2 regions of the Streptomyces sp. NPDC050560 genome follow, and region 2 is predicted to be linked to the other one. Evidence: riboswitches for the same ligand, from Rfam matches in the RefSeq annotation. Region 2 holds a riboswitch; the other holds the start of a gene.
The links. A riboswitch is a leader RNA that binds a small molecule or an ion and turns the genes downstream of it on or off. The one in region 2 is predicted to bind thiamine pyrophosphate.
Positions count from the first base shown of each region.

Region 1: another riboswitch for thiamine pyrophosphate. It lies ahead of thiO (glycine oxidase ThiO); the one in region 2 lies ahead of ACIBIW_RS30655 (thiamine ABC transporter substrate binding subunit).

Region 1 covers NZ_JBITGT010000006.1:206,479-221,719, reverse strand. Annotated here, with positions in the region: gene ACIBIW_RS15700 (anthranilate synthase family protein) at 1-331, opposite strand, end outside; gene ACIBIW_RS15695 (trp operon leader peptide) at 510-566, opposite strand; gene ACIBIW_RS15690 (class II 3-deoxy-7-phosphoheptulonate synthase) at 715-2,070, shown strand; gene ACIBIW_RS15685 (bacterioferritin-associated ferredoxin) at 2,277-2,561, shown strand; gene bfr (bacterioferritin) at 2,574-3,092, opposite strand; gene ACIBIW_RS15675 (sulfite oxidase-like oxidoreductase) at 3,371-4,024, shown strand; gene ACIBIW_RS15670 (DUF4396 domain-containing protein) at 4,035-4,502, opposite strand; gene ACIBIW_RS15665 (deoxyribonuclease IV) at 4,554-5,438, opposite strand; gene pknB (Stk1 family PASTA domain-containing Ser/Thr kinase) at 5,558-7,558, opposite strand; gene ACIBIW_RS15655 (thiazole synthase) at 7,696-8,589, opposite strand; gene thiS (sulfur carrier protein ThiS) at 8,592-8,852, opposite strand; gene thiO (glycine oxidase ThiO) at 8,849-10,138, opposite strand; TPP riboswitch at 10,136-10,248, opposite strand; gene ACIBIW_RS15640 (NAD(P)/FAD-dependent oxidoreductase) at 10,361-11,602, shown strand; gene ACIBIW_RS15635 (Rv2175c family DNA-binding protein) at 11,833-12,198, shown strand; gene thiE (thiamine phosphate synthase) at 12,323-12,973, shown strand; gene metF (methylenetetrahydrofolate reductase [NAD(P)H]) at 13,118-14,038, shown strand; gene ACIBIW_RS15620 (hypothetical protein) at 14,089-15,231, shown strand.
Region 2 covers NZ_JBITGT010000016.1:72,371-87,611, forward strand. Annotated here, with positions in the region: gene dprA (DNA-processing protein DprA) at 1-367, shown strand, start outside; gene whiG (RNA polymerase sigma factor WhiG) at 597-1,433, shown strand; gene ACIBIW_RS30620 (M23 family metallopeptidase) at 1,475-2,338, opposite strand; gene rpsB (30S ribosomal protein S2) at 2,614-3,570, shown strand; gene tsf (translation elongation factor Ts) at 3,699-4,553, shown strand; gene pyrH (UMP kinase) at 4,734-5,501, shown strand; gene frr (ribosome recycling factor) at 5,634-6,191, shown strand; gene ACIBIW_RS30645 (phosphatidate cytidylyltransferase) at 6,191-7,300, shown strand; gene rlmN (23S rRNA (adenine(2503)-C(2))-methyltransferase RlmN) at 7,748-8,878, shown strand; TPP riboswitch at 8,955-9,078, shown strand; gene ACIBIW_RS30655 (thiamine ABC transporter substrate binding subunit) at 9,174-10,271, shown strand; gene ACIBIW_RS30660 (ABC transporter permease) at 10,328-12,001, shown strand; gene ACIBIW_RS30665 (ABC transporter ATP-binding protein) at 12,003-13,022, shown strand; gene ACIBIW_RS30670 (LOG family protein) at 13,323-14,405, opposite strand; gene ACIBIW_RS30675 (VOC family protein) at 14,564-14,974, opposite strand; gene ACIBIW_RS30680 (hypothetical protein) at 15,140-15,241, opposite strand, start outside.

The DNA of each region.
Region 1 (15,241 bases), on a different contig from region 2:
TGCCGTCGTCGCGCACGTCGAAGCCGCGCTCCGCGATCTGCCGGAACGGCACGAGCGCGAGCGAGGGCCCGGGGCCCACCGGCAGTTCCGCCAGCGTCGCCACGTCGCGGACCGGGCCGCGCAGCACCTCCACCTGGTCGGGGTCGTGTCCGGGGGTGCGGCGGCGCAGCACCGCGAACGGGCCCGCGCCGGGCGCGAGCAGCTCGTCGAGGCGGAAGCCGCCCCCGGCGGTCCTGCCGCGGCCGTCCTCGGGGCTGCCGCCCTCGTCGGGCCGGCCCTTCTCCTCGGGCCCGCCGCTCTCTTCGTGCTGGCCGCCGTACGGCTCGGTCATGGGGTCGTCCTCTCCGGGTGCCTTCTCGTGGGATGCGAGGCGCTTGCTGGGAGGAGCGGCCCCCGGGGCCGGGGACTTTCCGGGAACTCAGGGGACTCAGGGAACTCAGAGAACCCGGGAACTCCGGAAAACGGAGAAGGCCGCCCTCGGGCGGCCTTCGCGACAGTGGGTACGCGTGTCAGTGGGCCGCCGGATGAGCGGTCCACCACCAGTTGTGCACCGGGACGTCGATCATGGGGACGCCCCGGGTCGAGTACGCGACCATGCCGCCACCCTAGCGGACGCCGGGTCCCGCGCACCCGGCGCCGCCGTGTGATGCGTCCGGTCATCTCAATTCCTGAGCGGCCCCCGAGGGCCCCCGCAGGACCCCGTACTGTGGAGGCGTGACCGTGAACGCTGATTCCCGAATCGTCGATGCCCAGGCGACCTGGCGTGACCTGCCCGCGGCCCAGCAGCCCGAGTACCCGGACGCCGCGGCCCTGCGCGACGTGACCGCGGAACTCACCTCCTATCCGCCCCTCGTCTTCGCCGGCGAGTGCGACCAACTGCGCGCCCGCATGGCCGCCGTGGCCCGGGGCGAGGCGTTCCTCCTCCAGGGCGGGGACTGCGCGGAGTCCTTCGACGGAGTGTCCGCCGAGCACATCAGGGGCAAGCTGAAGACCCTCCTCCAGATGGGCGCCGTCCTCACCTACGCCGCCTCGGTGCCGGTGGTGAAGGTGGGCAGGATCGCGGGCCAGTACTCCAAGCCACGCTCCAAGCCCACCGAGACCCGCGACGGGGTGACCCTGCCCAGCTACCGCGGTGACTCCGTCAACGGCTTCGAGTTCACCGAGGCCGCCCGGGTGCCCGACCCGGAGCGGCTGAAGCGGATGTACCACTTCTCCGCCTCCACGCTGAACCTGGTCCGCGCCTTCACCACCGGCGGCTACGCGGACCTGCGCCAGGTGCACGCCTGGAACCAGGACTTCGTCAAGCGCTCCCCCTCGGGACAGCGCTACGAGCAGCTCGCCCGCGAGATCGACAAGGCGCTCAGCTTCATGCTGGCGTGCGGCGCCGACCCCGAGGAGTTCAGGACCGTCGAGTTCTACGCCTCGCACGAGGCGCTGCTGCTCGACTACGAGTCGGCGCTCACCCGCGTCGACTCCCGCACCGGCGACCTGTACGACGTCTCGGGGCACATGGTGTGGATCGGTGAGCGCACCCGGCAACTGGACGGCGCGCACATCGAGTTCGCCTCCCGTATCCGCAACCCCATCGGGGTCAAGCTGGGCCCGACGACCACCGCGGAGGAGGCCCTGAGCTACGTCGAGCGGCTCAACCCCGACGACGAGCCCGGCCGGCTGACGTTCGTGGTGCGGATGGGCGCCGACAAGGTCAGGGACAAGCTCCCCGAGCTGGTGGAGAAGGTCACGGCGTCGGGCGCCAGGGTCGCCTGGGTGACCGACCCGATGCACGGCAACACCTTCGAGGCCGCCTCGGGCCACAAGACCCGCCGCTTCGACGACGTACTCGACGAGGTCAAGGGCTTCTTCGAGGTCCACAAGGCGCTCGGCACCCACCCCGGCGGCATCCATGTGGAGCTGACAGGCGACGACGTCACCGAGTGCGTGGGCGGCGGTGACGAGATCTTCGTCGACGACCTCCACCAGCGCTACGAGACCGCCTGCGACCCCAGGCTCAACCGCAGCCAGTCGCTCGACCTGGCGTTCCTCGTGGCCGAGATGTACCGAGACCAGTAGGTGCGGAGCACCTACTGGTCCCGTTCATGAGCCGGTTGCGGTCGGCTGGCGGCCGCCGGTGGGGGGCGGGTCCGTGTGATCCGTGCCCCATCGGTGGCCGCGGCCCTTTTGCGCTTTCCCTCGGCATAGGTAAGGTTAGGTTTGCCTCACCGGGACGGTTTCGGGGTGGCGACCCCTCGATCCCAGGGCCCAGGGAGGTGGCTGGCATGTTCGTGTGCAACTGCTTCGGTGTCACCGAGGCACAGGTCAGGCGGCACGCGGCCGACGGCGCCGACAGCCCGCGCCGTATCGCCTCCGCCTGCAAGGCCGGCACCGACTGCGGCTCCTGTGTGCGCCGCATCCAGGCCCTGCTGGGACGCCTCGCCTGCCCCGCGCACCCGGCGCCCGACGAGGCACCCGCGGTGACCGGCGCGCCGAGCGGCCGGGAGGCCGCGGTGGTGCTCGCCGCCGTCGGCCGGGCCCGCGGCGAGTCGCTGGACGAGGCCGCCTGACCGGCCCTCCCCTCAGTGCCCTGAGCCGTACCCGCCGGACGAGTCGTCCCCGTCCGTGCTCGGCTGCTCCACGAGCTGGGCGATGTAGAGCGGTTCGCCCAGCTTCTCCACCAGGTCGAGCTGGGTGTCCAGATAGTCGATGTGGTGCTCCTCGTCCGCGAGGATCGACTCGAACAGCTTCGCCGACGTGATGTCGCCCTTCGTCCGCATCACCTCCACCCCGCGCCGCAGCCGGTCGATCGCCTCCACCTCGATCTGCCGGTCGGCCTGGAACATCTCGGTGACGCTCTGCCCGACCCGCACGTGGAAGAGGCGTTGATAGTTCGGCAGCCCCTCAAGGAAGATGATCCGGTCCGTCAGGATCTCCGCGTGCCGCATCTCGTCGAACGACTCGGCCCGTGTGTATTTCGCGAGCTTGGCCCAGCCGTAGTTCTCCTGCAATTTCGCATGCAGAAAGTACTGGTTGATAGCGGTGAGTTCGGCGGTGAGCTGCTCGTTGAGGAATTCGATGACCTCGGGATCACCCTGCATCGCCAAGGCTCCTTCCGTGGGATTGATCAGGCAGTGGCGCATCCTCCCATCGGCTATCGGCGCCGTCCAGTAAGCCCAGGCTTACTCCGGCGCTCCTCATCGGTGCCCGCGCCCGCCGCACGCCCCGGCGCGCGGCGGGTCGATCCGCGCTACGACGCGCCGGTACCGGCGCCTTCGCGACCTGCCGACACCGGGAAGCGGTGCCCGATATGCGCGTTACGGGACGCGCGCGCCGGGGCGCATGCAGTTCTTCGTACCGGGCATGTCAGGATGGGTGCATGGGCCACCCGACAAGCCGGACATCCCCCACGGAGACCGTTTCAGGACTGCCGCCGGGGCAGCGGCTCCAGCGCGGCTGGCCGGTCACCCACTACGGCCCGGTGCCGAAGTTCAGGCCCGAGCGCTGGGAATTCCGGGTATTCGGGGCGACCGCGGACGGCGGCAAGCGCTGCTGGAATCACGAGGAATTCTCCGCGCTGCCCTACTCCACGGTCGTCGCCGATCTGCACTGCGTGACGAAATTCAGCATGCTCGGCGCCGAATGGGGCGGGGTGCTGCCCCGGGTCCTGACGGAACTGGCGCCGCCGCACCCGTCCGCGACCCATGTGATGGTGTGGGCCGAGTACGGCTTCAGCTCCAATCTGACGCTCGCCGACTTCACCGCCGACAACACCGTCCTCGCCACCCACAGGGACGGCGAACTCCTCACCGCGGAACACGGCTTCCCGCTCCGCCTCGTGGTGCCGCACCGCTACGCCTGGAAGGGTCCCAAGTGGGTGCGCGGCGTGGAGTACATGACGGCGGACCGCCGCGGCTTCTGGGAGGAGCGGGGCTACCACAACATCGGCGACCCCTGGCGCGAGCAGCGCTACACGTACCAGGAGGAGCCGGGCGAGGGGCCCGAACTGTCCGCCGCCGGCCAGGAGGGCTGAGCCCGGCCGCTCAGTGGTGCCCCGCGTGGTGCCGGTGCACGACCGCGTGGCCCAGGCCCCGCCCGATCATCCAGCGGTTGACGGGCGTGGTGACCAGGAACGCCAGCACCAGCGAGATCGCGAGCGAACCCCAGAACAGCGCGTCGGGCAGGCCCGCGTCCCGCGCCGCGGGCCACAGCGCGATGGTGCCGTTGTCGATCAGCTCCATCACGGCGATGGACACCGTGTCCGCCGCCAGCGCCACCCGCAGCGCCGCCGCGAACCCAAGACCGGCCCGCAGCACCCCGCGCATCGTCAGCGCGTAGCCGAAGAAGAACGCCAGCACGACCGCGAGGGCCGTGGTCGGCACATTGCCCCAGCCCAGCGCGGTGCCGATCACCATGCCGAGCACCTCTCCGATCGCGCACCCCGTCAGACAGTGCAGGGTGGCCTGCGCGGCCATGCCCCAGCTCGCGGGCGCGTGCTCCGTGTGCTCCATCGTCCGGCTCCCTTCCCGCGGGCGCGCTCCCGGCCCGCCCCCGCCGGAACGTTATACCCCCCTAGGGTATTCCCTGAGCTTCTTGAGCAGCGCGGCGTCCTCGGCGTGCCGCGCCTTCGGGCCAGGGGTCTCCAGGATCAGCGGGACGCCCGCCGTCGCCGGATGGGCCAGCAACGCCGCGAAGCCGTCCTCGCCGATGTGGCCCGCGCCGATGTTCTCGTGCCGGTCCTTGTGGGCGCCCACCACGTCCTTGGAGTCATTGGCGTGGATCAGCCGCAGCCGGCCCTCCCCGACCGTCTCCACCAGCAGGTCGAGGGTGCGGGCCGCCGCCCCGGGGGCGGTCAGGTCGTGCCCCGCCGCGAACACATGGCAGGTGTCGAGGCACACCCCGAGCCTCGGATGCGCGTCCAGCGCCTCGAAGTAGGGGCCGAGGTCCGCGACCAGCGAGCACAGCGACGCGCCCTGGCCCGCCGTCGACTCCAGCAGCAGATACGGATCGTCGTCCGCGGTCAGCTCGTCGAGCAGCGGCAGCAGCAGCTCCCGCACCTGCGCCAGCGCCACCCCCCGCTCCCGCCCGCCGGTCGCGGAGCCGGTGTGCACGACCACGCCGAGCGCCCCGATCTCCCGCCCCCTGCGCAGCGAGTGCCGCAGCGACGCCACGGAGCGCCGGGCGGTCTCCTCGGTGTGCGAGCCGAAGTTGATCAGATAGGGGGCGTGCACATAGGCGGGGACGCCGCCCTCGGCGCAGGCCGCGCGGAACGCCTCGTCCTGCGCGGGGTTCCCGGCCGGTGTCGCCCACCCCCGGGGGTTCGCCACGAACACCTGCACGGTCTCGGCGCCGATGTCCCGGGCGTACGAGAGCCCCGCCGCGGCGAGACCCCCGGCCACCGGGACATGCCCGCCGACGGGATTACGGGGAAGCACACTGCTGGTCACGGACCAAGCCTGGCACGCGCCCCGCACGCGGCGCGCCACGGGTGGGGCACGGCGCCCGGAGTACACGCCACGCGCCCCCGCCACGCATCCACGCCACGCGCCGGGCGCCCGCGCGACGGTCAGCCCGCCTTCAGGGTGATCGTGCTGCCCTCCGGCGCCTCGTCGCCGCCCTCCACCGACTGCTCGCTGACCTTGTCGCCGCCGCCGAAGATGCCGTCGAGGAAGCCCTTGTCGACCTTCACCTCGAAACCGGCGTCCTCCAGCGTCCGCCGGGCGTCGTCCACCTTCTGCCCCGTGACGTCCGGGACCTCCACCATCCGGGGGCCCTTGGAGAGCGTCAGCGTCACCGTGTCGCCCTCGGCGAGCCTGGTGCCCTCGCCGGGGGACTGCCGGGCCACGTCGCCCTTGTCGGCCTCCGACGTCACCCGGGTCCTGGAGACCCGCACGTGCAGGCCCTCGTCCTCCAGGTCGTCCGTGGCGTCGTCGGCGGACTCGCCCGTCACGTCGGGCACCTCGACCGCGGCGCCCTTGCTGACCTTGATCGCCACCGCCGTGCCCGACTTGCGCGTCGTACCGCCCGCCGGGGACGTCGAGATCACCGAGCCCTTGTCCACGTCGTCGTCGAACTCCTGCGTGACCATGCCCGCCTCAAGACCGGCCGAGGCCAGCTCGGACTTCGCGTCGCCCAGGGAGAGCCCTTCGAGCCTCGGCACCTTCACCGTGTCGGGGCCGAGCGAGATGGTGAGCCCCACCTTGTCGTGGTCCCTGATACGGCTGCCCGCGGCCGGGTCGGTGGAGATCACGGTGCCGCGCTCGTCGCTGTCGCTGTGCCTGCGGGTGATGTCGCCCACGCCGAGCCCGGCCTCCCCGAGCCGCTGCTTCGCCTGCGCCTCCGTCTTCGCCAGCAGCGGCGGGACCTTGGTGAACTGGCCCGAGTTGATGTACCAGACCCCCGCGCCCACCGCGAGCGCCACCAGGACCGCGAGCACCGCGATCAGGGTGCCCCTGCGGGGCGGCACGAACCGGCGCCCGCGCGGCCCCGGCGGCCCGGGCGGCGGCGGGGCGAGCCTGCTGGTGCGGTTCAGCTCGTCCTCGGAGCCGCCGCCGGGGCCGCCGGGGCCACCAGGGCCTTCAGCGTCGGCCGCGTCGTCGTCGCCGACCGGCAGCGGGCGCGGCAGGATACGGGCCGCGGCCCGCGGGATGACGCTGGTGCGGTCCTCGGCGTTGTCGTGCCCTGCCGCGAGCGCGCCGGGCGGCACCGCGTCGAGCTGCGCCGCCGTCAGGCCCTCCCTGGCCCGGCGGACGCGGGCGAGCAGCGCCACCGCGTCCTCGGGCCGCCCGGCCGCCGCCCGCGCCGCCGCCGCGGCGACCAGCGTGTCGAGCGCGGCCGGCAGCCCGGGGACGGTGTCGGAGGGGCGCGGCACGTCCTCGTTGAGGTGCTGGTACAGCACCTGCGCCGCGGACTCGCCCGCGTGCGGTTTGCGGCCCGTCAGCATCTCGTAGAGCACGACGCCGCACGCGTACACGTCGACCCTGGGGTCGGCCGCGCCCTTCTCGATCTGCTCGGGGGCCAGGTACGACACCGTGCCGAGCACGGTCCCCGTGGTGTTGGTGACCGAGTCCACGGCGCGCACCAGGCCGAAGTCGGCGACCTTCACCCGGCCGTCGTCCCCTATCAGGACGTTCTCCGGCTTCATGTCGCGGTGCACGAAGCCCGCGCGGTGCGCGGCGCCGAGCGCGGCGAGCACCGGCTCAAGGATGTCGAGCGCGGCCCTCGGCTGGAGCGCGCCGCGCTCGCGCAGCACGTCGCGCAGCGTGCAGCCCGCCACGTACTCCATCGCCTGGTACACGTACTGCCCGTCGGCGCCCTGGTCGTAGACCGCCACGACGTTGGGGTGGGAGAGCCGGGCCACGGACTTCGCCTCGCGGATGAAGCGCTCCACGAACGACGCGTCGGCGGCCAGCGCCGGGTGCATCACCTTCAGCGCGAGCACCCGGTCGAGACGGGTGTCCAGGGCCCGGTAGACCGTGGCCATACCGCCCACCGCGATCAGCGCGTCGACGCGGTAGCGCCCGTCGAGTACCTGCCCGACGAGGGGGTCCTTGAGGCTCGTATCCACGTCGTGAGTCTACGAGGCCCCGCCGACACCCCACGTCGGCCGGTCGCATACCGGCACATGGCTGGTGCCGAGCTGTGACACCCGGCGCGCCCGGCTGCGGGCCCCCGCCCGGCCCGCGCCGCGCCCCCTGCCGCCCCTCAGAACGCCGGGCGCTCCGGGTCGTGCGCGGCCCCCGCCGACAGCGCCGCGACGCCCTCGCGGGGCGACGACGCGTACGCGATCCGCCGCACCGGGATGCGCCCGGCCCGGTACGCGAGCCGCCCCGCCTCCACCCCGGCCCGCATCGCCTCCGCCATCAGCACCGGCTCCCGCGCCCTGGTCACCGCCGACGCCAGCATCACGCCCGCGCAGCCCAGCTCCATGGCGAGGGCCGCGTCCGACGCGGTGCCCGCGCCCGCGTCGAGGATGACCGGCACGCGCGCGTTCTCCACGATCAGCTCGAAGTTGTGCGGGTTGCGGATACCGAGCCCCGACCCGATCGGCGAGCCGAGCGGCATCACGGCCGCGCACCCGGCCTCCTCAAGACGGCGCGCGAGCACCGGGTCGTCGTTGGTGTACGGCAGCACCGTGAAACCGTCGTCCACCAGGGTCTCCGCGGCGTCCAGCAGCTCCACAGGATCGGGCAGCAGGGTCCGCTCGTCCGCGACCACCTCAAGCTTCACCAGCGAGGTGCCCAGCGCCTCGCGCGCGAGCCGCGCCGTCAGCACGGCCTCGCCCGCGGTGAAGCAGCCCGCGGTGTTCGGCAGCACCGCGATGCCGAGCCGGTCGAGCACCGAGAGCACCGAGCCCTGGACGCCCGGGTCGAGCCGCCGCATCGCCACCGTCGTCAGCCGCGTCCCCGACGCGACGAGCGCGCGCTCCAGCACGTCGAGGCTGGGCGCGCCGCCGGTGCCCATGATCAGCCGGGAGGCGAGGGTGAGCCCGCCGAGCACCAGCGGGTCGCCGTCACCGGCCCTCGCGCCTTCGCCTGTGCCTGTGTCCCGGGCCGGGGCGCCCGCGGGCCCCTCGGCGCCGGTGTACGTGTCCGTCATGGTCAACCTCCCTGGACCGCCGTCAGGACCTCCACCCGGTCCCCGTCGCACAGCGCCGTCGACGGCCACGCGCCGCGCGGTACGACGGCCTCGTTGACCGCCGCAGCGACCCCCGAGTGGGCGCTGGTGAGGCCCGCGACCAGCGCCGCGAGCGTGGTGCCTGGGGGCAGCCCCCGCGGCTCGCCGTTCACGGACACGGTGCACACGGCGCCGTCGGCGGTGTCGGCGGTGTCGTTGCTCGCCGTGTTCTTCCTGGGACTCATACCGGCCGCTCCTGCCCCGCGGCCCGCGGGGCCGCCGTGCCGTACGGCGCCTGCGGCGCGAACCGCCCGGGCGTGAACGGCCTGGCCACCTCGGGCAGTTCGCCCGTCGTCAGGGCCTCGGCGAGGGCGTCCCCGGTGAGCGGGGTGAGCAGGACGCCGTTGCGGAAGTGCCCGGTGGCCAGCAGCAGCCCGTCGAGCGCGGTGGGGCCGAGCAGCGGCGCGTTGTCGGGGGAGCCGGGCCGCAGCCCCGCGCTGGTCTCGGTCAGCGGCAGCTCGGTGAGGCCGGGCACCAGCTCGTGGGCGTCGCGCAGCAGCTCGTAGACGCCGCCCGCGGTGACCGTGGTGTCCCACCCCATCTCCTCGCTCGTCGCCCCGACGACCAGCTCGCCGCTGAGCCGCGGCACCAGGTAGACCTGGCTGCCGCGGACCATGGCCCGTACCGTCCTGGTCAGGAACGGCGCACGCTCCGGGGGCACCGTCAGCCGCAGCACCTGCCCCTTCACCGGGCGCACCGGCGGCAGCACCGCCGGGGGCACCCCGTCGAGGCGCCCGCTGAGGCTGCCGCAGGCCAGCACGGTCCGCGCCGCCGCCAGCCGGGTGCCGTCGTCGAGGACCACGCCCACGGCGCGCTCACGCGCCACGTCGAGCGCCGCCGCCCACCGCCGCACGAAGCGCACCCCGGACCGCTCGCACGCCGTCACCAGCGCCGCCGACAGCAGCCTCGGGTCCACCTGGTGGTCGCCGTCGACCCGCAGCCCGCCGCGCACACCGGGCGCGAGCATCGGTTCGAGCCGACGGCACTCCCGGCCCGCCAGCCACTCCGCGTGCAGCCCCGACTGGGCCTGGAAGGCGTGCAGTTCGCGCAGGTGCGCCCGGTCGTCCGCGTCGAGCGCGACGGACAGCGTGCCGTTCCTGCGGTAGCCGATGTCCTGTCCCGTCGCCTCGGTCAGCTCCCGCGCGAAATCGGGGTAGCGCTCGGCCGAGGCCAGGTTCAGGGCGAGCAGCGCCTGCTCGCCGTAGTGCAGCTCGGTGACCGCGGCCAGCATGCCCGCGGCGACCTGCGCGGCGCCGCCGCCCGGCGCCGGGTCCACGACCGTCGTACGCAGCCCCGCGAGCGCCGCCCGCCAGGCGGTGACGAGGCCGATGACCCCGCCGCCGACGACCAGCGCGTCGGGCGCGCGCTCCGCCGCGTCCGCACGGGGCGACGCCGACTGCGCCGCCGCAACGGATACCGACGCGGCCGCCGGTGCCGCGGGCGGGGGTGTGGGTGGTGGAGAAGACGCCATGAGTGTCACAACCCTCCCTTCGCCGGAATGACCCGGATCAGGTTCGTACGGTCGGAGGCCGCCCAGCCTCCCTCTCAGCCCGGTGCGTCCGGGCTCCCGCGAGTGCTCCTGCGCTTTTCACCCTAACCCGACGCGCCCGCCGCCAGTAAGGCGCCGTCTGCTGTGCGGGAGGTCACCGGGGCCACCGCCGACCGGCACGAGGCGGCTGACTATCGTGGCGTGGTGATCGAACAGACCCGGCAGCGTGGCCGGACAGGGCAGGCAGGTCCCGAACACCGTGTGGTGATCGTCGGTGCGGGCATGGCGGGGGTGCAGACGGCGGTGGCCCTGCGCGAGCGGGGCTTCGAGGGCCCGGTGACCCTGCTCGGCGAGGAGCTGCACCCGCCGTACGACCGGCCCCCGCTGTCCAAGGCGGTGCTGCTCGGCAAGGCGGACGGCTCCGCCTTCGACATCGACTTCGACGGGCTCGGCGTGGCGCTGCGCCTCGGGGTGCGCGCGAGCGGGCTGCGGCCCGCCGACCGCGAACTGGACACCTCGGCGGGCCCGTTCCCTTACGACACGCTGGTCCTCGCGACCGGCGCCGAGCCGATCGGGCTGCCCGGCACCGAGGGCGCCCCCGGGGTGCACGTGCTGCGCACCCTCGACGACGCGGCGGGGCTGCGCGGCGTGCTCGCCGGGCAGCGGGACGTGGTGGTCGTCGGCGCGGGCTGGATCGGCGCGGAGTTCGCCACGGCCGCGCGCGAGGCGGGCTGCGCGGTGACCGTCGTGGAGGCCGCCGACCGGCCGCTCGCGGGCACCCTGCCCGCCGAGGTGGCCGCCCCGATGGCCGCCTGGTACGCGGAGGCGGGCGCGGAGTTGCGCACCGGCGCGCGTGTGGCGCGCGTCGAGCCGGGCGCGGTCGTCCTCGGGGACGGCGCGCGGCTGTCCGCGGACGCCGTCGTGGTCGGCATCGGGGCACGCGCCGCGACGGGCTGGCTCGCCGGCTCGGGGATCGGCCTCGGCACGCACGGGGAGATCGCGGCCGACGCGTCGCTGCGCACCACGCTGCCCGGCGTGTACGCGGCCGGCGACTGCGCCTCGTACCCCTCGCGGCGCAGCGGCGAACGGCTCCTCGTGCACCACTGGGACAACGCGCTCCAGGCGCCGCGCACGGTCGCCGCCAACATCGTCGGCGAGGCGCCCGCCACCTACGACCCGGTGCCGTACTTCTGGTCGGAGCAGTTCGGCCGCTTCGTCCAGTACGCGGGCCACCACACGCCCGCCGACACCCTCCTGTGGCGCGGTGACCCCGCGGAGCCCTCCTGGACGGTCTGCTGGCTGCGGGACTCCCGCCTGACCGCCACCCTGACGGTGGGCCGCCCCCGCGACCTCACCCAGTCCCGCAAACTCATCGCCACCGCCACCCCCATGAACCCCACCACCCTCCCCAACCCCACGATCCCCCTGAAGTCGGCCACCCTCTGACCGCACGTGTGAAAAATCCCGCCGCAACGGCGCCCAACCCAATCGGCCGCCCCCGGCGGTGCCGAACCCACCCGGACCACGGACAACAAATTCCCCCTCCGGGGACCACACAGAACCGCCCCCACCCACCCCCTCCGGGCCCGGGGCGGAGCCCCGGTGCAAGGGATGACATCCCCCCGCCGGGAGGCACCCCGCTTCCGACCCCCCGTCCAAGATGGCACGCTTGTCCCGTGACCGAGATTGACGCAAAAATCGATGCTCTCGTCCCCGCCTGGCTCAACCTCCCCGACATCGCCGAGATGCTCGACGTCGAGGTGACCCGCGTCCGCCAGTTGGTCAAGGAGGGCCAGCTCATCGCCGTACGCCGGGGTGAGAACCGCGCCCTGCACGTGCCCGCCGCGTTCATCGACGGCGACAAGGTCGTCAAGGGCCTCACCGGCACCCTGACGCTCCTGCGGGACGACGGCTTCACCGACGCCGAGATGCTGGAGTGGCTCTTCACCCCCGACGCGAGCCTGCCGGGCACCCCCGCCCAGGCGCTCGCGGAGAACCGCGGCACGGAGGTGAAGCGCCGCGCTCAGGCGCTGGCCGTCTGACCCCGTCCCACCCAGATCGCACCACCGCGTACGGGGCGCGCGACGCGCCCCGTACGCCCCCACAGGGCGGGCGCCCCCGCACGGCGCCCGCTTCGACCGCACACCGCCGGGGGAGACCACGACCATGCCCACCACCGCACCGCGCACCCAGCTCGCCGACGCCGTCCTGTACCTGTGCACGGACGCCCGCACCGGCCGCGGCGACCTCGCCGAGTTCGCCGACGCGGTCCTCGCGGGCGGCGTCGACATCCTGCAACTGCGCGACAAGGGCATGGAGGCCCGCGACGAGCTGGCGAACCTGGAGGTGCTCGCCGACGCCTGCCGCCGCCACGGCAAGCTCCTCGCGGTCAACGACCGCGCCGACATCGCCCGCGCCATCGGCTCCGACGTACTCCATCTCGGCCAAGGCGACCTGCCCGTACCGGCCGCGAGGGCCATCGTCGGCGAGCGCCCCCTGATCGGCCGCTCCACCCACACGGGACCCGAGGCGATGGCGGCGTCCCTCCAGGACGGCGTGGACTACTTCTGCACAGGACCCTGCTGGCCCACCCCCACCAAGCCGGGCCGCCCGGCCCCCGGGCTCGACCTGGTGCGCTACGCGGCCTCGCTCGACACGGCCCGCCCCTGGTTCGCGATCGGCGGCATCGACCTCGGCAACCTCGACGCGGTGCTCGCCGCGGGCGCGCGCAGGGTCGTGGTCGTACGGGCCGTCACCGAGGCCGACGACCCGCACGCGGCGGCGTCCGAGTTCAGCAAGCGGCTGCGCGCCACCTGAACGCCCCCGGGCCCCGCCACCGGAACGCGCCCATGCCCCCCCACGGCCCTCCCCGCGTCCCACTCCGTGGACACCATCCGCCCAAACCCCGCCATTCAGGCGCTCCCGGTTCGGATACCGCCACGGTCTGGCTAACCTGCACCTATGGCCACCGGTACCTCCTCCACGCGAACGGACCGCGCACGCACCGTGCGCGACATGCTCGCGGCGGGCAAGACGACGTTCTCCTTCGAGTTCCCGGTCCCCAAGACCCGCAAAGCGGAGCAGAACCTCTGGAAGGCGCTGCGCCGGGTGGAGGCGGTGGCGCCGAGCTTCGTCTCGGTGACGTACGGCGCGGGCGGCTCCACCCGCTCGGGCACGGTGCGCACCACGGAGCAGATCGTCGAGGACTCCACCCTCACCCCCGTCGCCCACCTCACCGCCGTCGACCAGTCCGTCGCGGAACTGCGCAACGCCATCGGGCGGTACGCGGACGCCGGGATCAGGAACATGCTCGCGGTGCGCGGCGACCCGCCCGGCGACCCCATGGGCGACTGGGTCCCGCACCCCCAGGGCCTGACCTACGCGGCCGACCTGGTGCGGCTCATCAAGGAGTCGGGCGACTTCTGCGTCGGTGTCGCCGCCTTCCCCGAGACGCACCCGCGCTCGCGCGACGAGGACAGCGACGTACGGCACTTCGTCGACAAGTGCCGCGCGGGCGCGGACTACGCGATCACCCAGATGTTCTTCCGGCCCGAGTCCTATCTGCGGCTGCGCGACCTGGTCGCCGCGCGGGGCTGCGACACCCCCATCATCCCCGAGGTCATGCCCGTGACCAGCGTGCGGATGCTGGAGCGGCTGCCGCAGCTCAGCAACGCCGTCTTCCCGCCCGAGCTGAAAGAGCGCATCCTCGCGGTCCGCGACGACCCGGCGGCGGTACGCTCCATCGGTATCGGGTTCGCGACGGAGTTCTGCGCGCGGCTGCTCGACGAAGGCGTCCCGGGGCTGCACTTCATCACGTTGAACAACTCCACGGCGACGCTGGAGATCTACGAGAACCTCGGGCTGCACCAACCACAGGTCTAGACGAGCCGTAGCCTGTCCGGGCGGCGGCGGTTGTTCCAGGAGGGGCGTACATGGGCTGGACGGTCCTCTACATCGCATTCGGCTTCGTGGCCCTCTGGCTGCTCGGCGAGGTACTGCTCCAGTACAAGGCGCGGCTGCGGTGGCGGCTGCTCGCCTTCACCGGCTTCCTCTTCGTCGTCGTCGGCGTGGTGCTGCCCTCGGTGCCGGTGATCGCGCTCGGCGCGGTCGCCTTCGCCGTCGGCCAGACGTATGTGACGCTCTCGTTCCGCAAGGGCTTCTCGACCGGCTGGGCGATCGGCGGCAGGCCGGGCGCCAGCAGGCGCCGCAAGATGCAGGGCCCGCCCGCCCCCCAGGAGCCCACCCTTGAGGTGTCGGACCTGGAGTACGCGCAGCAGCCCGAGGCGGCGCCGGGACCGCCGCCCGTCTACGAGCCGGAGGCCATGCCCGACGACACCGGCCAGTACGGCGTCTACTCGGACGACCCCCCGGAGCACGCCGCGGCCGCGGACGGCCAGGCGGCCCAGGGCGGCTACGACGGCTACCAGGGCTACGACGCCTACCAGACGCCCCCGCCCCCCGACACGCCCCCCGGCGGCCATCCCTACCCGGGCGCCGACGGCTACCCGGTCACCGGCGACCCCGCCTACCCGGGCGACCCGTCCTACGCGGGCGACCCGTCTTACGCGGGCGACCCGTCTTACGCGGGCGACCCAGCGTATGCCACCGCCGCCCCCGGCTACGGCGGCTACGGCTACGACACGGGGCAGGGCCAGGACCAGCAGGCGTACGGCTACGACACCGGCCAGCAGCAGTACGCCGCGTACGCGGACCCGTACCCGGGCCAGGGCGGCTACGACCCCCAGCAGTACGCCTCCGGCTACGGCGACACACAGCAGCCCTACCAGCCCGACCCCTACGCCGCGCAGCACTACGGCGCACAGGGCGCCCAGGCCGACCCGTACGGGCAGGACGCCGGGTACGGCGCCGACACCCCGCCCGGCGGCGTCTGGGTCCCCCAGCAGCGCGAGACCCACGGCGGCTACGGCGGCGGACTCCCGCCCGAGCAGCAGCCCTACCCCTACCAGGAGCCTGGCAGCGCGCCCTACGGCGAGGGCCGGCCCGACGACCCCCGGGGCCACCAGCCCGCCGACCCCCAGGGCCAGGGGTACGACGGCCGCCCGTACGGCTACTGACCCCGCATAC
Region 2 (15,241 bases):
GCTCGTCACCGACGCCGCCGACGTCGTCGAACTTGTCGGCGACATCGGCGAACTCCCCCCGCCCCGCCAGGGCCCCGTCCTGCCGCGCGACACCCTGCCTCCCGAGGCCGCCCGCGTCCTCGCCGCCCTGCCCGGCCGCGGCGGCGCCACCGCGCGCGACATCGCCTACGGAGCCGGTACGACGGCCGACGACGCGGTCGCCAGGCTGTACGAACTTCACTCGCTGGGGTTCGTCGAACGACATGGCGACAACTGGCAACTGACACGCCGGAAAACCCCGCCACCTTCACCCTTCACCCCGGACGTTGACCTTCCACATTGCGCCAACCGGTCGACGCCCGAAAGCCTTGACAAGCACAGCAGTTGAGATCGACACCCCCGGCGGCGAGCGCCGCACGCACCCGCTCCGGGGGGTCGAGCGGAACGTATCTGCGCATGTGCGGGCCGCCACCCTTCGCGGACCGCGACGCCTCAGTCACGCTACGCTCACGAGGAATCCGGCATCAGTCGCTCACCCCGCACCGACGGCCGGAACCGCACGGGCCGGCAGACCGACCGGCCCCACCAGATCACGGCAGAACGGCACAAGGCGACGAATGCCCCAGCACACCTCCGGGTCCGACCGGGCGGCGGCTCCCCCCGCCGCCCGAGGCGGCGTGCGGCCACCCGGCCCCTCGACACTCGACGAGCTGTGGCGGACGTACAAGGAGACCGGTGACGAGCGGCTGCGGGAACAGCTCATCCTGCACTACTCGCCGCTGGTCAAATACGTCGCGGGACGAGTCAGCGTCGGCCTGCCGCCCAACGTGGAGCAGGCGGACTTCGTCTCCTCGGGAGTCTTCGGACTCATCGACGCGATCGAGAAGTTCGACATCGACCGCGCCATCAAGTTCGAGACCTACGCCATCACCCGCATCCGCGGCGCCATGATCGACGAACTGCGGGCCCTCGACTGGATCCCCCGCTCCGTCCGCCAGAAGGCCCGCAACATCGAGCGCGCCTACGCCACCCTTGAGGCCCGGCTGCACCGCACCCCCACCGAGAGCGAGGTCGCCGACGAGATGGGCGTCGCGCTCGAAGACCTCCACAGCGTCTTCAGCCAGCTCTCCCTCGCCAACGTCGTCGCCCTCGAAGAACTGCTCCACGTCGGCGGCGAGAGCGGCGACCGGCTCAGCATCATGGACACCCTGGAGGACACGGCGGCCGACAACCCCGTCGAGGTCGCCGAGGACCGCGAACTCCGCCGCTTCCTCGCGCGCGCCATCAACACCCTCCCGGACCGCGAGAAGACCGTGGTCACGCTCTACTACTACGAGGGCCTGACCCTGGCTGAGATCGGCAACGTCCTCGGTGTGACGGAGAGCCGCGTCAGCCAGATCCACACCAAGTCGGTCCTCCAGCTCAGGGCCAAGCTGGCGTCGTTCGGACGGTGAGCGGGGCGGCGGCCGCGGGGGAGCGGCACCCGGCCCGCGCCTCATCCCCCGGCCGGCACCCCCGCCACCGGCAGCAGCCGTGAAGGTCCCGCGGGCAGCAGCCAGGGCGGCAGGAGCGACATCGGGTCCAGATACGCCTTCCCGCGGCGCAGCCCCCAGTGGAGACACGGCGCGGAACAGCGGTGGCGGCCCCGCTCCAGCAGCCCGACCTGTTGGCCGGGCCGAACCCGGTCGCCCTTCCGCACCGTCGGGAGCACCGGCTCGTACGTCGTACGCAGCGGTGGGCCGCCGGTGCCGTCCAATTCGATGGCGACGACGCCGCGTCCGGCCACCCGCCCGGCGAACGACACGGTGCCCGCGGCGACGGCCCGCACCGGCTCGCCCACGCCTGCCGCGACGTCCACCCCGCGATGGCCAGGGCCGTACGGGGTCGCCGGGGGCTCCCAGCCCCGCAGTACCTGCGGGAGCTGGTCCACCGGCCACGCCCTCGCCAACGGGGGCACGCTTGTCACCCCCGTCTGCGGGGACGGCTCCCGCGCGGCCGACCGGGCGCGTGGAGACCGCACGCGCTTGCTCTTGCGGGCCGCCGCAGGACGGCGCAGCGGCCTGCGTCCGCCGTCGCCCGTCTGGAACGAGGAGGCATGCGGCGCGGTCGGCCCCGAGGGCGGCGCGGACGCAGGAGGCGGTGCGGGCGGGGCGTCGCCGGGCGCCGGTTCCTGGGCGGCGCGCGCCATCCCGGCGGCCGCGGCGGCGGCGCCCACGGCCAGGGCGGCGGCTAGGCCGAGCACGCAGGTGGCGGCGCGGCGGGCGGTCGAGGTGCGGGCTGCGGCGCGCACCGCCTCCCGGGCGAGGGAAGCGGCGGGGGAGCGGCGCAGCAGGAGACGAAGACGCGAAGTGGTGGTCATGCCGGAACGATCTCGTGCCGGGACGATCCGTGGGGATCTTGGCCTGGATCTGTGGACTACTCGCCAGTTGTGGATAACGGCGTCACCCGCCGGGGTGTAGGTCCCGTACACTTCATGTGGCGATCCGGGACACCGGGTCGACTTCGCACGCCCCGACATCCTCCTCACCCGACGATGTCCGCGCTCCTCGGTCCCTCGTGGCACAGCGCGCCGGGGCGTCAGGTGCGACCGCCATCCGGCGGGCGCGACAACCGAGAACCAAGGAGAACACGGCCATGGCCGTCGTCACGATGCGGGAGCTGCTGGAGAGCGGCGTCCACTTCGGTCACCAGACCCGCCGCTGGAACCCGAAGATGAAGCGTTTCATCTTCACGGAGCGCAACGGCATCTACATCATCGACCTGCTCCAGTCGCTGTCGTACATCGACCGCGCCTACGAGTTCGTCAAGGAGACCGTCGCCCACGGCGGCACGGTCATGTTCGTCGGCACGAAGAAGCAGGCGCAGGAGGCCATCGCGGAGCAGGCCACCCGCGTCGGCATGCCCTACGTCAACCAGCGCTGGCTGGGCGGCATGCTCACCAACTTCTCCACCGTCTACAAGCGGCTCCAGCGCCTCAAGGAACTGGAGCAGATCGACTTCGAGGACGTCGCCGCCTCCGGCCTCACCAAGAAGGAACTGCTCGTCCTCTCCCGCGAGAAGGCCAAGCTGGAGAAGACCCTCGGCGGTATCCGCGAGATGCAGAAGGTGCCCAGCGCCGTCTGGATCGTGGACACCAAGAAGGAGCACATCGCGGTCGGCGAGGCCCGCAAGCTCAACATCCCGGTTGTCGCCATCCTCGACACCAACTGCGACCCCGACGAGGTCGACTACAAGATCCCCGGCAACGACGACGCGATCCGCTCCGTCACCCTGCTCACCCGCGTGATCGCCGACGCTGTCGCCGAGGGCCTCATCGCCCGCTCCGGCGTCGCCACCGGCGACTCGAAGCCGGGCGAGAAGGCCGCGGGCGAGCCGCTCGCCGAGTGGGAGCGTGACCTCCTCGAAGGCGAGAAGAAGGCCGACGAGGCCGGCGACAAGGCCGCGGCCCCCGCCGCCGACGCCGCCCCCGCCGAGACCGCCGCCTCCACCGAGACCGCCGCCCCCGCGGAGGCCGCCCCCGCCGACGCCGCGGAGAAGCCCGCGGAGCCGCAGGCCCCCGAGGCCCCGGCCGCGGAGACCGAGCAGTCCTGACCCGGGCAACGCCCTGACGGCGGAAGCGATGGCACCGTCCACCGCTTCCGCCGCCCCTCCGTGGGCCCGCGGGGACCGCCCCCCTCGGGCCCACGCCCTCCAAGACTTCGAGAAAGATTCAGGGACTCATGGCGAACTACACCGCCGCCGACGTCAAGAAGCTCCGTGAGCTGACGGGCGCCGGCATGATGGACTGTAAGAAGGCGCTCGACGAGGCCGAGGGCAACGTCGACAAGGCCGTCGAACTGCTCCGCGTGAAGGGCCAGAAGGGCGTCGCCAAGCGCGAGGGCCGCTCCGCCGAGAACGGCGCCGTCGTCTCCCTCATCTCCGACGACAAGACCTCCGGCGTCCTCGTCGAGCTGAAGTGCGAGACGGACTTCGTCGCCAAGGGCGACAAGTTCCAGACCGTCGCGAACGCCCTCGCCGCCCACGTCGCCAAGACCTCCCCCGCGGACCTCGACGCCCTGCTCGCCTCCGAGATCGAGGCCGGCAAGACAGTCCAGGCGTACGTGGACGAGGCCAACGCCAACCTCGGCGAGAAGATCGTCCTCGACCGCTTCGCCCAGTTCACCGGGGGCTACGTCGCGGCGTACATGCACCGCACCATGCCCGACCTGCCGCCGCAGATCGGCGTCCTCGTCGAACTGGACAAGGGCAGCGCCTCCGACGACACCGTCGCCGACGTCGCGAAGGACGTCGCGCAGCACATCGCCGCGTTCTCCCCGCAGTACCTCGCCCGCGAGGACGTACCCGCCGAGGTCGTCGAGAACGAGCGCCGCGTCGCCGAGGAGACGTCGCGCAACGAGGGCAAGCCCGAGGCCGCTCTCCCGAAGATCGTCGAAGGGCGCGTCAACGGCTTCTTCAAGGAGGTCACCCTCCTCGACCAGCCCTTCGCGAAGGACAACAAGAAGGCCGTCCGTAAGGTCCTGGACGAGGCCGGTGTCACCCTGAAGCGCTTCACCCGCATCAAGGTCGGCATCTGAGTCCGTTGGGCGACAGGGGCCCGGCCCGGCTAGGGTCGACCCAGCAGTCGCGCGCGTACGGTGCCCCCGTACGCGACGGACGCACGCAGATCTGACGAGGAGGCCATTGCCGCGCATGGGATGCCCATCACTCCCCACCGGCAATGGCCTCCTTCGTATGCGCACCGCGAGGAGATCTCCATGACCACCAGGGCCGACAAGGGCGACACGAGCGACGACGGCAAAGTAGCCGGACGCTTCCTGCTGAAGCTGTCCGGCGAGGCATTCGCCGGCGGCGGAGGACTGGGCGTCGACCCCGACGTGGTGCACGCCATCGCCCGGGAGATCGCCGCCGTCGTACGCGACGGCGCCGAGATCGCGGTCGTCATCGGCGGCGGCAACTTCTTCCGCGGCGCCGAACTCCAGCAGCGCGGCATGGACCGGGCCCGCTCCGACTACATGGGCATGCTCGGCACCGTCATGAACTGCCTCGCCCTCCAGGACTTCATCGAGAAGGAGGGCGTCGACTCCCGGGTCCAGACCGCCATCACCATGGGACAGGTCGCCGAGCCGTACATCCCGCTGCGCGCCGTACGGCACCTGGAGAAGGGGCGCGTCGTCATCTTCGGAGCCGGCATGGGGATGCCGTACTTCTCCACCGACACGACCGCCGCCCAGCGCGCCCTGGAGATCGACGCGGAGGCCCTCCTGATGGGCAAGAACGGCGTCGACGGGGTCTACGACTCCGACCCCAAGAAGAACCCCGACGCGGTCAAGTTCGACTCCCTCGGCTACGGCGAGGTCATCACGCGCGACCTCCGCGTCGCCGACGCCACCGCCGTCACCCTCTGCCGCGACAACAAGCTGCCCATCCTCGTCTTCGAGCTGCTCAAGGAGGGCAATATCGCGAGGGCCGTCAAGGGTGAGAAGATCGGCACCCTCGTAGGCGACCAGAGCGCCCGCGCCTGACACCGGGCGCAGCCGCCACCAGAGGGATGGACAAAGCCCTGCCGGAGGGACACCGTGCAGGGAAAGAGACGCGACCCAGCCGGCCGCCACCCACGGGATGCCGGACCCGCTCAAGACACGCAGGAGCAAGTGGTGATCGAAGAGACCCTCCTCGAAGCCGAGGAGAAGATGGAGAAGGCCGTCGTGGTCGCCAAGGACGACTTCGCCGCGATCCGCACCGGACGCGCACACCCGGCGATGTTCAACAAGATCGTGGCCGACTACTACGGTGCGATGACCCCGATCAACCAGCTCGCCTCGTTCTCCGTGCCCGAACCCCGCATGGCCGTGGTCACCCCGTTCGACAAGACCGCGCTGCGCAACATCGAGCAGGCCATCCGCGACTCCGACCTCGGCGTCAACCCCAGCAACGACGGCCACATCATCCGGGTGGTCTTCCCCGAGCTGACCGAGGAACGCCGCAGGGACTTCATCAAGGTCGCCAAGACCAAGAGCGAGGACGCCCGGATCTCCATCCGCGCGGTACGCCGCAAGGCCAAGGAGACCATCGACAAGCTGATCAAGGACGGCGAGGTCGGCGAGGACGAGGGCAGGCGCGCCGAGAAGGAACTGGACGACACCACCACGAAGTACGTCGCCCAGGTGGACGAGCTGCTCAAGCACAAGGAATCCGAGCTGCTCGAGGTCTGATGAACCACTCTTCCTGGGGAGCGCCGCCACAGACCGGGCACCCGCAACCCTGGCCCCCGCACGCCCAGGGGGCGGCCCCGGCGGGTCCCGCATACGATGCGCACGGCGCCCAGCAGACTCGGCCCATGCCCATCGTGCCCGACGAACCCGCGAGCGGCGGATACCAGGGGGACGGTGCGGGAGCCGGCTCACCGAGCGGCGCCCCGTTCCGTGCCCCCACGTCGCAGCCGCAGCCCGAGCCGCAGGAGCCCATGCCCAGCGCCCCCCAGCCGCAGCCGGCGCCGGCCCCGCAGAAGAAGAGCGCGGGCCGCGACCTGGGTGCGGCCATAGGGGTCGGCCTCGGCCTCGGGGTGGTGATCATCGCCTCGCTCTTCGTCGTCAAGGCCGTCTTCGTCGGCGTGATAGTCGTCGCCGTCGTCGTGGGCCTCTGGGAACTCACGTCGCGCCTGAGCGAACGCAAGGACATCAACGCGCCCTTTGTACCGCTCGCGGTCGGCGGCACCGCCATGGTCGTCGCCGGTTACGTGCGCAACGCCGAGGGCGCCTGGGTGGCCATGGCGCTCACCGCGCTCGCCGTCCTCGTCTGGCGCATGGCGCAGTCTCCGCACGGCTACCTCAAGGACGTCACGGCGGGCGTCTTCGCGACGTTCTACGTGCCATTCCTCGCCACGTTCGTCGCACTGATGCTCACCGCCGACGACGGACCGCGGCGCGTACTGACGTTCCTGATACTGACGGTCGTCAGCGACACCGGCGCCTACGCCGTCGGCTGGCGCTTCGGCAAGCACAAGCTCGCGCCCCGCATCAGCCCCGGCAAGACCCGCGAGGGCCTGGTCGGAGCCGTCGCCTTCGCTATGGTCGCCGGGGCGCTGTGCATGCAGCTCATGGTCGACGACGGGGCCTGGTGGCAAGGGCTCCTCCTCGGCCTCGCCGTCGCGGCCAGCGCCACGCTCGGCGACCTCGGCGAGTCCATGATCAAAAGGGATCTCGGGATCAAGGACATGGGCACGCTCCTGCCCGGCCACGGCGGCATCATGGACCGCCTCGACTCCCTGCTGCCGACCGCGCCCGTGGCCTGGCTGCTGATGGTGGTCTTCGTCGGCTCCTGACCGCGTTACGTCGCGCCCGCATGGCGCCCTGGTCCGCGTGCGCGGCGGGGGCGACGGTGCGGGCGCTGCGTATGTAGCGGAGCACTCGCGATATACGGGGCGCGCTACGTCGGTCCGTGCGCCGTAGCCTCCGCGGGCCCCGTTACGTCGCTACGTAGCCTTTCGCGCCGCTATATCGCGTGCCGCTACGTCGCGCGAGGCTGCACCGTTCGACGGTGCGGCGCTACGTACGTAGCCACGGCGCCCCACCCATGCCCCAGCCAGCGCCCTCCCACGTAGCCCCGCTCCGCCCCCGTGCTACGTTTCCCACACCCCACGTAGCGCCCCAGCCGCGACGTACCCCCTGCCCGCGACGTATCCGCCGCGCCCCATCGCCCGCTACGTCTCCACCCCCTCCACCCACGCCGCACCCTCGCACCCTCCCGGGTCTGCGACACTGGACGAACCATGCCTGAACCCGGAGTCCTCACCTTCGTCGCGCCCCGCGGAGCCAAGAAGCCGCCGCGGCACCTCGCCGACCTCACCCCTGCGCAGCGCAAGGAAGCCGTCGCGACGCTCGGCGAGAAGCCGTTCCGCGCCAAGCAACTGTCGCAGCACTACTTCGCGCGTTACGCGCACGACCCTGCGCAGTGGACGGACATCCCGGCGGGCGCGCGGGGCCGGCTCCAAGAGGCGCTGCTGCCGGACCTCATGTCCGTGGTGCGGCACATCAGTTGCGACGACGGAGCGACCCGCAAGACCCTGTGGCGGCTGTTCGACGGCACCCTCGTGGAGTCCGTCCTGATGCGCTATCCCGACAGGGTCACCATGTGCATCAGCTCCCAAGCCGGTTGCGGCATGAACTGCCCGTTCTGCGCCACCGGGCAGGCGGGACTCGACCGCAACCTGTCGACGGCGGAGATCGTCCACCAGATCGTCGACGGCATGCGCGCGGTACGCGACGGCGAGATGGGCACGGCCGACGACGCCGCGGCCCACGGTGCACCCACCCGCCTGTCCAACATCGTCTTCATGGGCATGGGCGAGCCGCTGGCGAACTACCGGCGCGTCGTCGACTCCATCCGCCGCCTCACCGACCCCGAGCCCGACGGCCTCGGGCTCTCCCAGCGCGGCATCACGGTCTCCACCGTCGGCCTCGTCCCCGCCATCCACCGCTTCGCGGACGAGGGCTTCAAGTGCCGCCTCGCGGTCTCCCTGCACGCGCCCGACGACGAGCTGCGCGACACCCTCGTCCCCGTCAACACCCGCTGGAAGGTCCGCGAGGTCCTGGACGCCGCCTTCGACTACGCGCACCGTTCGGGGCGACGTGTCTCCATCGAGTACGCGCTCATCCGCGACGTCAACGACCAGGCATGGCGAGGAGACCGCCTGGGCCGCCTCCTCAAGGGCCGCCACGCCCACGTCAACCTGATCCCGCTGAACCCGACTCCGGGCTCCCGCTGGACCGCCTCGCGCCCCGAGGACGAGCGCGCCTTCGTCGACGCCATCGCAGCGCATGGCGTCCCCGTCACGGTGCGCGACACACGCGGCCAGGAGATCGACGGGGCCTGCGGGCAGCTCGCGGCGTCCGAAAGGTGAACTTGTACGCTGGGGACGGTACGCGGTCCTTAGTGGACATCACGCGCGTACGGCACACGTGACGACGGACATCTTCATATTCCGACAGGGGAGCGCCACAGCGCTGAGAGTGCGGCATACGCTCGGACGAGCGGACAGGCCGCAGACCCTCTGAACCTCGCCCGGGTCATTCCGGGTAGGAAGTTCGGACCTACTCAAGCTGTTGCGCCCTGCCCACGCCCGCGACGGGGCCGCACCCGCAGCGGGTGCGAAGGGCGGGGCCGCGTCTCTTCCTGGACACCCAGGAGGACAAACAATGGGCACCACAAGAAGGATCTCGGCCGTCGTACTGGCGGCCGGACTCGGCGTCGGCACGCTCGGCGCGTGCTCCGACTCGGACTCCGGCAGCGACGCGGCAGGCGGCTCCGGGGACTCCAAGACCGTCACCCTCGTCAGCCACGACTCCTTCGCGGCGTCCAAGAGCGTGCTCGCCGACTTCCAGAAGACCACCGGCTACAAGCTGCGGGTCCTCAAGGACGGCGACGCCGGGCAAGCCGTCAACAAGGCGATCCTCACCAAGGACCACCCCCAGGGAGACGTCTTTTTCGGCGTCGACAACACCCTGCTGTCGCGCGCCCTGGACAACGGCCTGTTCCAGACCTACGAGGCCAAGGGCGCCGGTCAGGTCAAGGCCCAGTACCGCGTCGACCAGGACAAGAACCGCGTGACTCCCATCGATACCGGCAGCATCTGCGTCAACTACGACAAGAAGTACTTCACCGGCCACAAGATCCAGCCGCCCAGGACCTACGCCGACCTCGCCAAACCGGCGTACAAGAACCTCCTCGTCACCGAGAACGCCGCCACCTCCTCGCCGGGCCTCGGCTTTCTCCTCGGCAGCGCGGCCCAGTACGGCGACAACGGCTGGCAGACCTACTGGAAGAAGCTCAAGGCGAACGGCGTCAAGGTCGTCGACAGCTGGGAGCAGGCGTACAACACCGAGTTCTCCGGCTCCGCGGGCGGCAAGAAGGCCAAGGGCGACCGGCCCCTCGTCGTGTCCTACGCCTCCTCGCCGCCTTCTGAGGCCATCTACGCCGACCCGCAGCCCGCGCAAGCGCCCACGGGCGTCTCCTCCGGCACCTGCTTCCAGCAGACCGAGTACGCCGGCCTCCTCAGCAACGCCCACAACACCAAGGGCGGCAAGGCGTTCCTGGACTTCCTGATCACCAAGAAGTTCCAGGACGACATGCCGCTCAACATGTTCGTCGACCCCGTCGTGAACGGAGCCCAACCCCCCGCCTCGTACCGCAAGTACGCCGTCCAGGTGACGGACCCGCACACCATGGCGCCGAGCCGCATCGCCGACCACCGGGACGACTGGGTCGACTCGTGGACCGCACTCGTACTGAAGTGAGGACCGGAGGACGTAGCGCCGGGACGTCGCGGGCGGACGTCGCGCGCGGAGCGCTCATGACGGTGCCCGTCGTGTTCTTCGCGGCCTTCTTCGCCTACCCCGTCGTCGCGATCGTGGGACGCGGACTGAACACCGGCGACGGGCCGCGGCCCGGCAGGATCTGGGACGTGCTGGGCCGCCCCGGGATCGGCGACGTCCTCTGGTTCACGACATGGCAGGCGCTCGCCTCCACGGCGCTGACGCTCGCGATCGCCCTGCCCGGCGCCTACGTCTTCGCCCGCTTCGACTTCCCCGGCAAGCGGCTGCTGCGCGCCGCCGTCACGGTGCCCTTCGTACTGCCCACCGTCGTCGCGGGAACGGCGTTCCTGGCCCTCCTCGGCCACGGCGGCCTCCTCGACGAGCTGTGGGGCGTACGGCTCGACACGACCGTCTGGGCGATCCTGCTCGCCCATGTCTTCTTCAACTACGCCGTGGTCGTCCGCACCGTCGGCGGGCTGTGGGCTCAGCTCGACCCGCGCCAGGAGGACGCTGCGCGTGTCCTGGGAGCCTCCCGCTGGGCGGCGTGGCGCAGAGTCACGCTCCCCGCCCTCGCCCCCGCCGTGGCGGCCGCGGCGCTGATGGTCTTCTTGTTCACGTTCACGTCGTTCGGCGTCGTACAGATCCTGGGCGGCCCCGCCTACTCCACCGTCGAGGTCGAGATCTACCGCCAGACCGCCGAACTCTTCGACCTGCCGACGGCCGCGGTGCTCACCCTCGTGCAGTTTGTCGCGGTGGGCCTCGTTCTCGCCGTCCACGCGTGGACGGTGCGGCGCCGCGAGGGCGCCCTCAGGCTCGTGGACGCCGCCACGACGTCGCACCGGCCCCGTGGCGCCCTCCAGCGGACCCTGCTCGGCTCCGTGCTCGCCAGCATCATCCTGCTGCTCCTGCTGCCCCTTGGCGTGCTCGTCCAGCGCTCCCTCGACACCGCCGGCGGCTACGGGTTCGGCTACTACCGCGCCCTCACCTCATCCGACGGCGGAACGTTCCTGGTGCCCCCCGTCGACGCCATCGCGAACTCCTTCCAGTACGCGCTCGCCGCCGCGGGCATCGCCCTCGTCATCGGGGGCCTGGCGGCAGCGGCGCTCACACGTCGCGCGGGCCGCCTCCTGCGCGGCATCGACGCGCTGCTGATGCTGCCGCTCGGGGTCTCCGCGGTGACCGTCGGCTTCGGGTTCCTCATCGCCCTCGATAAACCGCCCCTCGACCTGCGCTCCAGTTGGATTCTCGTGCCGCTCGCGCAGGCACTCGTCGGGGTCCCGTTCGTCGTACGGACGATGCTTCCCGTGCTCCGCGCCGTCGATGACCGGCTGCGCGAGGCCGCCGCCGTCCTCGGCGCGTCGCCGCTACGTGCCTGGCGCGAGGTGGACCTGCCGATGGTGCGACGTGCCTTGCTCATCGCCGCCGGGTTCGCCTTCGCCGTCTCCCTGGGAGAGTTCGGCGCCACGGTCTTCATCGCCCGCCCCGACAACCCCACCCTGCCCGTCGCCGTGGCCCGTTTGCTGGGGCGCGCCGGCGAACTCAACTACGGCCAGGCCATGGCCCTCTCCGTCGTCCTCATGGCCGTCTGCGCCGTCTCGCTGCTCCTGCTCGAACAACTGGCATCCAGGCCCCAGCCGCGGCCCGGGAGCCCACGTCGCGGCGCCCGCGCGGGCACCGTGGCCCGCACCGCGCCCACCACGGGGGAGTTCTGACATGCTCACCGTCGACAAAGGCACCGTGCGCTTCAGCGGACACGTCGCCCTCGACGCGATCGACCTCGATGTCGCGGACCAGGAGACGGTGTGCGTGCTGGGCCCGAGCGGCAGCGGCAAGTCGACGCTGCTCCGTGTCGTCGCCGGCCTCCAGCGGCTCGACGCGGGGCGCGTCTTTCTCGGGGGGCAGGACCAGGGCTCCGTCCCGGTCCACAAGCGCGGCGTCGGGCTCATGTTCCAGGACCACCAACTGTTCCCGCAGCGCGACGTCGGCGGGAACGTCGCCTTCGGGCTGCGCATGCAGGGAGCCACCCGCGCGGAACGCGACGCGCGCGTCGCGGAACTTCTGAAGCTGGTCGGCCTCCCCGACGCGCAACGTCGCGGCGTCGCTACCCTCTCCGGCGGCGAGCAGCAGCGTGTCGCCCTGGCCCGAGCCCTGGCGCCACGTCCCCGCCTCCTGATGCTCGACGAGCCACTCGGCCAACTCGACCGCACCCTGCGCGACCGCCTCGTGACCGAACTCCGGGAACTGTTCGCCGAACTCGGCACCACCGTCCTCGCCGTCACCCACGACCAGAGCGAGGCGTTCGCCCTCGCCGACCGCGTCGTCGTGATGCGCGAAGGCCGCGTCGCCCAGTCCGGGACGCCGCTCCAGGTGTGGCAGCAACCCGCCGACGCGTTCGTCGCCCGCTTCCTCGGCTTCGAGAACATCGTCGACGCCACCGTGACGGGCGACGTCGCCGACACCGCGTGGGGAAAGCTCCCCGTGCCGCCCGGCACGGGTCAGGGAACGTGCCAACTGCTCGTACGGCCCGCCGGCGTACGTCTCACCGCCACGGAGGACCAGGGACTGCCCTGCGCCGTCGTGTCGCGTTCCTTCCGAGGCACCCACGTCGCCGTTCAACTGCGGCCGCCCCACGGCCCCCGCCTCGACGCCGCCTGCGGCCTGGCCGAAGCTCCTGATCCCGGGGAGAGCGTGGGGATCACGTTCGCCGCGGAGGACGTTGTCGTGCTCGCTTGACGCGGTATATCGCGTTCGCGGCTACGTAGCGGGGGACGGTGCGGTGGACGCTTCGCGAGCCGGGGGCGGGCCGGGGCGGCGCTACGTCTGCCGCTACATGGCTACGTCCCGTCGCGAACGCGTGCGCGCGCCGCCCGCTCGGCTCCGCTACGTCGCCCCGCTGCCCGCTACGTCCACGCCGTGACGCAGCGGTCAACGGCGCCCCAAGGAGCCCGCTATGCCGCCGAACGGCGCCCCACGATCCCGGCACGCAGCAGCGCCGACGTCGCGGCCACGCAGCCGAGTCACAAACGACTCGGCCTACCCCACGACCCCCATACGCGCCAACGCCTCCGGCGCCTCCTCTATGGAGTCGACAAGCGCGATACGTGACTCCATCGACCGTCCGCGCGCCAGCGCCTGGAGCAGCGGCCACGTCGGCAGGTCCTCGGCCCAGTGCGCTTTGTCGACCAGCACCATGGGGGTGGGTTCGCCCCGGGACTCGTAGTAGTTCGGGGTCGCGTTGTCGAAGATCTCCTGGACGGTGCCCGCGGCGCCCGGGAGGAAGATCACGCCGGCGTTGGAACGGGCCAGGAGGCCGTCCTCGCGCGTCGCGTTGGCGAAGTATTTGGCGATGTGCGCCGCGAACGCGTTGGGCGGCTCATGGCCGTAGAACCACGTCGGGATGCCCACGGAGGCTCCGCCGGAGCCCCAGCGGGACCGTATCTCGAACGCGGCAGCCGCCCAGTCGGTGATCGAGGGAGCGAAGGACGGCGCCTTGGCGAGGAGCGCCAGCGCTTCGTCGAGCATCGCGTCGTCGAACGGCGCCGCGTACCCGCCGAGGTTCGCGGCCTCCATCGCCCCGGGGCCGCCGCCTGTGGCGACGGTGAGTCCGGCCCGGGTGAGCGCCCGGCCGAGCCGCGCCGCTCCCGCGTACGCCGCGGTGCCGCGTTTCAGGGAGTGCCCGCCCATGACTCCGACGACGCGGGCGCCTACGAGGAGTTCGTCTAGGGCGTCGGAGACGGAATCGTCATGGATGGCGCGCAGCATTGACGCGAAGATGTCGCCGTCGTCTTTGGTCCGCTGGAACCACGCGTACGCGCGCGCGTCCGGTGTCGCCTCGTAACCCTCCTCAAGGCTGCTGAACAGCCCCTCAGGCGTGTACAGAAGCCCTCGGTAGGGATCGAACGGCAGGTCAGGCACGGGTGGGAAGACGAGCGCTCCTGCGGAGCGGACCTTCGCTGCCGTGTCCTCGACCATCGGGCAGCCCAGGAAGATGGCTCCGTCCACGGCGATGGACAGAAGCGTCTCCGACCGGCCGCTCAGATCGACGGCCTGGACGCGGTAGCCGCTGAGGGACGCCTGGTCCGCGACGACCTCGTCGAACTCGGCCAGAGTCTCGATCTCGTGGTCGGTGTGGTCCGGCGACGTCCCGCGCTTCCGCGCGTGTTGTGCGGGGACGGCGTCACTGGCGTCGGCGGGTTCAGTTATCGGCACGCGCTCATGCTAGGCGCAACTCTGCCCCGCCCCCCGTGACGGGGCAGACCCAGCCGCTACCGGACTCAGGACTCCTCAAGGGCGGCCGGGTCCATCCAGACGACCTCCCACGTGTGTCCGTCGGGGTCGTCGAAGGAGCGGCCGTACATGAAGCCCATGTCCTGCTTCTCACCGGCGGGGGATCCGCCGACCGTCAGGGCACGGTCCACCAGTTCGTCGACCTTCTCGCGGCTCTCCGCGCTCAGGCAGAGCATCACTTCGGAAGTGGTCGTGGAGTCGGCGATCTGCTTCTTCGTGAACTCCTGGTAGCGGCTCTTCTCCAGCAGCATCGCGATGATGGTGTCGCTGATCACGACGCTCGCGGTGTCCTCAGAGCAGAACTGCTTGTTGATCGTGTAACCGAGGTCCGTGAAGAACTTCTTGCTCGTCTCGACGTCGCTCACGGCGAGGTTCACGAAGATCATCTGGGTGTGCATGGCCGCCTCCCGGCATCTGCCCGGACCCGCCCGGCCGCGTCGGTCGACGGCGGCGCTCGGCTCCGGTTCATCAGTGCGTACAGGGCAGACTGCCGGTCGTCCCAGGACTCATCGGAGCGCGGCAAGAAATGCGCAACGCGCGCACGCGCGTGCCCGGCGGCGCTCTCAGCTTGTCAGAGGCAACGCCGCCAACTCCGCGATCACCCACGTCAGGGGCAGGAAGACCGCGACGAGAACCACGGTCCGTAGCGCCGCGGCCCCGCGCAG